Regions from separate parts of the Paenibacillus oryziterrae genome, predicted to be linked through region 1. Evidence: riboswitches for the same ligand, from Rfam matches in the RefSeq annotation. Region 1 holds a riboswitch; the other holds the start of a gene.

Region 1 (3,117 bases):
GGGCATATTATAAGCAGCGTTGACGGAACCTTAAGCCGTCTGGGTGTAGAATATCTTGATATTCTTCTGCTGCACCGTCCGGATCCACTAATGGATCCAGAGGAGGTTGCCGAAGCACTAAGCAGGCTGAAGTGCTCCGGCAAGGTCCGGCATTTCGGGGTCTCCAATATGAGCGCTGCGCAGATCAAGCTGCTGCAATTCTACAGTGATGAACCGTTAATAGTGAACCAGTTAAAGATGAGTCTTTACGAGATCGATTGGCTGAATGCAGTAATCAGCGTTAACCGGAACGACTCGAAAGACGTCGCGTTCCCAGAAGGCACCATCGAGCACTGCCGGATGGAGAACATCCAGATTCAGGCCTGGGGTCCGCTGGCTCAGGGTTTGTTCAGTGGACGGCCCCTGGACGGACAGCCTGAGAATATCATTAATACTGCAGCTATGGTCAAAGCAATGGCGGCAGAAAAGGGAACCACCCCCGAGGCCATTGTCCTCGCCTGGTTAATGACACACCCCGCTGCCATCCAGCCCGTGATTGGTACCGTGAACCCGCAACGGATCGCAGCTTGCGGCGATGCTGACAAGCTGGAATTGTCCCGGAGAGAATGGTATGACTTGTTCGTCAGTTCACGCGGCAACCGGTTACCGTAAGAATTAACACCTTTTGACTTTGTCGGTTTCAATGATATTTGTTATACTGGTATTAAATATCAATCTATTTGGAAGGGCGTTGTCATCGTGCCAGAAAATTTGGGTCAACGCATCCATGAGCTTCGCCAGGAAAAGGACATGTCCCTTTCCGAACTGGCGGACAAGGCGAGTGTGGCCAAATCCTATCTCAGCAATGTGGAAAGAAATATTCAATCCAACCCTTCCATTCAATTCCTCGAAAAGATCGCCGCAGCACTTGACATTACTATGCATGATTTACTGTATGGCGGACTTTCCGAAGGCGAGGAAGCATCTTTGGATTCAGAGTGGTTTCGGCTTGTGCAGGAAGCCATGTCTTCAGGTGTCAGCAAAAAAGAGTTCAAAGAGTTTCTGGAATACCAGAAGTGGCGGATTGACCAAAACAACTAAGCTAAGCACTGTGCAGCCGCGTCTGCTCCAGGATCAATACATAAAAAGCACAGCGGTAGCCGCTGTGCTTTTTATGTATGTAACCCCTTCATCAAATCTCCCTACATGGCCTGTAGAGACTTCTCATTGAAGAACTGACGGATTTCATTGACGAGAATACCTGCCTTCTTTGCTTTTAACAGCAGGTACACCCACTCTAAATCCAAATCTGCCAATTGCACTTCCCCATTATCTACCTGGTTGGATTGATCCACGAACATCTCCTCCTATGAATGTGAGTCCCCAGGCAGTTCGGCCATCATAGTATTTCTACCTTAGACCCGAAACTTTGTGTCCCTGCCTTTCAGCAGGTTTACCCTTTACTGAATCTATTATGTCAAAAACTTACTACACGATGATTAGCCCGTCTGCAATAACATTATACAGGAGTTAAGAAGAAACGTGTGTCGAATTATGGAAATTTTTATTGATCAAAATTTTAAAAAAATTTAGCATATTTTGACGTAAATCTGTACTAATTAAGTACAGTGACAAAGTGATGCAGGGAATACTCGAATTATGTAGGTGACTATAAAGTGCAATTTTTATTGTAATAAGTTTATACCCCGTTTCAGCCTCTTGAAACGGTATTATAAAAAATTAAACTGGCCTATGAATTCAATGTAGTAGTCCAGTCGTTTTTATAGTTTAAATTTTAAATAATTAAGCATCAAATTGGCCCTAACCTATATCATTTTGCGAACGGATTGGACGAAAGTATGAATTGATTACAAGTTGTTAAAGTAGCACAATAGGATGAGGCAATAGTATTTATTATTATCGTTACCTGTTACTATTATAATGAAAACGCAAACATTGCAGCTCCGCAAGGCGCTTACTATAAACGCTAATTCGGAGTTCATCCGTTGGGAGGATCTATCATGGCAGCCAAAGAGCCCCATAACGAATCCATTTGGAGTAAGTATTACGGACCCAATCTTGGTTACATCCAGGAAAAATACGAGCAATTCGTCAATGATCCTGCATCTGTCGAGAATAATTACCGGGATTTGTTCACCATTTCCGGCCCTCCGCCCTTAGCACCCGAGTCCGAACAATCACCTCAGCCTATCCTTTCCGGAGACACTGAATGGCTCAAGAAGGCGGTCAAAGCTTCTAAACTGATTACTAACATCCGCATATACGGCCATATGGCAGCTGATATCGACCCGCTGGAGCGGAGTCAGCATCCCATGGCTAAATGGCTCACCCCAGAGACGTATGATTTAACACGTGAAGATTTAATCGCTATGCCTGCCTCACTGATCTGGGAAAATGCGCCGGATGATGTCCTGACCGGCTGGGACGCCGTTCACCGGATGCTCCAATCCTATACAAAGACGATTGCTTATGAATTCGGGCATGTTCATGACGAACAGGAACTGCGGTGGCTGAATAGTCAGGCGGAGTCTCCTACCTCTCCCTCGCCCTTAAACAAAGCGGAACGCCAGGAGCTGCTGAAGCGGCTTGTTCAGGTCGAGCAGTTTGAGACCTTTCTGCACAAAACTTTTGTCGGGCAGAAACGCTTCAGCCTGGAGGGCAACGATGCGCTCGTTCCTATGCTGGATGAAATTGTCCGGGCCGCAGCCCATGACGGGGCGGAGCATATCCTGATGGGCATGGCCCACCGGGGCCGTCTTAACGTGCTCGCTCATATCCTGGGCAAGCCTTACGATATCATTTTCTCCGAGTTCCACCATTCACCGAATAAAGAGCTCTTCCCTTCAGAAGGGTCTATGGGCATCAACTATGGCTGGACCGGAGACGTTAAATACCATCTGGGCGCTGACCGTGCTGTCCGCGAAGGCGAAACGGTGCGGACCCGTCTGACGCTTGCGAACAACCCAAGCCATCTGGAGTTCGTGAATCCGGTGGTGGAGGGCTTTACACGCGCTGCCCAGGAGAACCGCAAATCGCCGGGTCTCCCGGAGCTGGACACCAATAAAGCCATGGCTGTCCTGATGCACGGGGATGCCGCTTTTCCAGGCGAGGGTATCG
Region 2 (3,117 bases), on a different contig from region 1:
AGCCACAGAGCGACACCAAGCCCAGGCTGAGTACCTGAACCGAGTTCGATTCCTGGCATTAGGTCACGAAGAGCAAATGTAATAGGCTTTGTTTCAAAGACCACAGCATGAGGTGGTCCCGCCTGTGAGCGTACCAGTCCAAGATAGTTTTGATAGAATTCCGCAGAGCCTTCGAGATTACTCACTTGAAGTGAAATGAAGTCGGGTCCAATTGCTGACATAATGTAATGTCCTCCTTAGTATATGGGGTTGTTTATGATGTTTGTCTTGATTATACAAGCCCCCTACTGCAACAGTATGTCAGTAGCGGTTTCCATTGTTTTGAGTTCTTCACGGTGCTTTCTGAACTAATATGTGCGCTGACCCGTGCCTCTACGAGTATCCTTCAGTCTAACTATTGCTTGTCCAAAGGCATATTGATGCAAACTGTGAAACTGCCTTTCTCCATTCGGACTTCAACCCAAGAGCTAACGCCCATACTGTGCGCACTGAAAAAATGAGCTGTCCCAGACAGCCATTTCATGGCTTAAGGGACAACCCGATTCATTACTATTAATTAATACTGCTGTACTTCATCGTAGGGTACAAGCAACATTCTACGTTGTACATCCATAAGCAACCGAATCGCCCAAGATGCGATCACGGCAACGACAAATCCAGCTACAACATAAGAAATGTACTGTTGAGGTAATGTCCAGTGGATATTAAACAAAGAAAACACACTATTCTCAAGAATGTTCAAATCCATCGTTTGCAGAAAAATCTGATGAAGCACAGGTAGTGTAATCAGACTCAATGCAGTCGCTACCATAGCTACCGTAAGTGAAAAGAAGATAATACTGGAAACGAACCGCCCCATAATTAACATGATGTTACGTGCAAAATTCGCACCATGAAAACCCAATTTCATTCGTTGAAGGAAGCCTGCTACCTCTTTCTGCATATCTGATCTATGTTCCTCAGTCGATCTAGGAATATCCAGCAATGATCTTACTAGCTCTTGTTCAAATTTAACGATGTAATCTAATCCCTTAGCTACTGCAAAAAACAAGGGAATGCCGATGAAAATTGGTGTTAATCCAATGGATAACGCTAGCCCTGTCACCATAAACACGAAATAGACAATCGTGATCGGCAATGATATTAAGAAATATATAATACTCCGGTATGTCTTGGGACTTCCTCCGCGTTTGCGAGGTTTAGATTGTGATTCTACAGGAACTTGTATGGAATCCAGCACTCCAATCGGCCTAGTATACACTTTATCATTCATTTTCTCTGTCCTTCCTCTCACGTTATTCAATTAATTTCATTATACGTGGTGAAGATAAGACTCAACACAGTCTGGGGAATGGAGTTGTACTAGACCTAAGACTAGGAGTTGTTTCTCCAAGCAGCAGGAATTAAAAGTCCAAATAAAGATTATCTTTTCGTAAGAAATACATATTTATATGAAGTTGTTTAAAAACTCCATTCCTTTTTCATTCGATGGAGTTAACCTTTTCGGAAAGTTATTAATTTCCTTATTGGAGGGTCGTATGTACGAAATGCTCTGTTTTTATTCTGACCTCCGAAAAGGATAGAAGCAGGGAATGATCATATGGGTACCCCTTTCACCGGGGCATGGCGAAAGCCCTGCATTTGATACCCCAAGAATCATTCGTCAAAAGCCAAACGGCAAAGACCCGCCCTCGTTATACGTTATAAGGGCGGGCTTTTGCATGGCTTCCGGCAGCTAGGTTATCATAACGCTTTTTGAAGCATCTTAGACCCTGCGGCTACGTCCCCACCTTTAGATGGGTTTGCCCTTAACTCCATTTTTTTGTAATTCTTATCATATCCGTTAACAATTATTTTAGAAATTTAAAAGAATTCCTATTTTTGAAGTCAGGGAAATTTATCAAATAAGGTTAGTTGTTCACCCTCAGATAAATCCGTTAAATCACTAGCCGTTACTCCTATAAGTCGTAAGGGAACCTGAAAACTGTAATTATGACTTAAAAGATCTATAGCCTTTTCTGCAATTTCTGTAGCTGTATATGTTGGAAAGCTTAGTTTTCCCTGGCGGCTTTTTGTGCGGAAGTTAGTGTCCTTCAATATGATTTGTACTGTTTTACATTTTAGATTATTTTCCTGGAGTCTTTGAGCAACACCTTCCGAAAGAAATAATATATAATCCCGGGCCTCCTTGATGTCCATAACATCTTTGGGTGTTGTTAGGCTATTACTAATTGTTTTATATTTTTCTTTCTCAGTGATATATGCAACAGGTGTGGTATCGAGACCATTTGCATATGTCCATATTTTTCTTCCAGTATTGTCTAAAATATGTTGTAAAAATTCTAGCTTTGATGTTGCGATATCTCCAATAGTATATATCCCATGCTTACTAAGTATATTATTAGTGGCATTGCCTACGAAAAGAAGGTCAGAGGCAGGAAGCGGCCAAACCTTCTCCTTGAAATTATGACGTGAGATCATTGTTGTAGCATCGGGTTTTTTCACATCAGAGCCAAGCTTCGCAAACACTTTATTCCATGATATACCGACCGATATTGTCAATCCTGTTTCAGACTTGACCGTCTCCCTTAGTGTGTTAGCAAATGCTTCTACTGAATCTTGATTTAGTGATGAACTCGTCATATCCATCCAGCATTCATCTAAGCCAAAACTCTCCACTTGACTGGTATAACGCGCATAAATTGCCTTCACTGTTCCGGAATATTCCCTATACAAATCGTGGTGGGGCAACACTGTTAACAGTTCGGGGCACTTACTTTTTGCCTGCCTGATAGATTCGGCAGTTTTTACACCATATTTTTTAGCGAGTTCATTTTTGGCCAATATAACTCCATGTCGATTTTCTTCATGACCTGCAATAACAGCCATTGGCACTGATTTAAGCTCAGGGTTCAATAAACACTCCACACTTGCATAAAATGAATTCAAGTCGGCATGTATTATAATTCTTTCCATCCTATCACCTTCCTTTACTTGCCAGAACCACCCGTTCGATTCAAATTCCCCATCAATACCTCTATCTTGCTCATAACAGCATCACGTAGACTTTGAGGCTCTATCGCTTGGATAACCGGGCCATAGGAGAGAAAGTAATTT

Evidence for each region. Region 1 has a riboswitch for cyclic di-GMP ahead of ACAN55_RS03585 (anti-repressor SinI family protein). Riboswitches for the same ligand answer to the same signal wherever they lie in the genome.
Region 2: it holds a riboswitch for cyclic di-GMP, as region 1 does, so the genes downstream of both, ACAN55_RS06510 (sensor domain-containing protein) here and ACAN55_RS03585 (anti-repressor SinI family protein) in region 1, are expected to answer to the same signal.

Annotation. Positions count from the first base shown of each region.
Region 1 covers NZ_JBGJZO010000002.1:256,110-259,226, forward strand. Annotated here, with positions in the region: gene ACAN55_RS03575 (aldo/keto reductase) at 1-651, shown strand, start outside; gene ACAN55_RS03580 (helix-turn-helix domain-containing protein) at 739-1,080, shown strand; gene ACAN55_RS03585 (anti-repressor SinI family protein) at 1,182-1,334, opposite strand; cyclic di-GMP riboswitch class I at 1,363-1,447, opposite strand; gene ACAN55_RS03590 (2-oxoglutarate dehydrogenase E1 component) at 2,001-3,117, shown strand, end outside.
Region 2 covers NZ_JBGJZO010000003.1:418,589-421,705, forward strand. Annotated here, with positions in the region: gene ACAN55_RS06505 (VOC family protein) at 1-221, opposite strand, end outside; gene ACAN55_RS06510 (sensor domain-containing protein) at 557-1,273, opposite strand; cyclic di-GMP riboswitch class I at 1,728-1,817, opposite strand; gene ACAN55_RS06515 (DNA polymerase Y family protein) at 1,888-2,976, opposite strand; gene ACAN55_RS06520 (helix-turn-helix transcriptional regulator) at 2,991-3,117, opposite strand, start outside.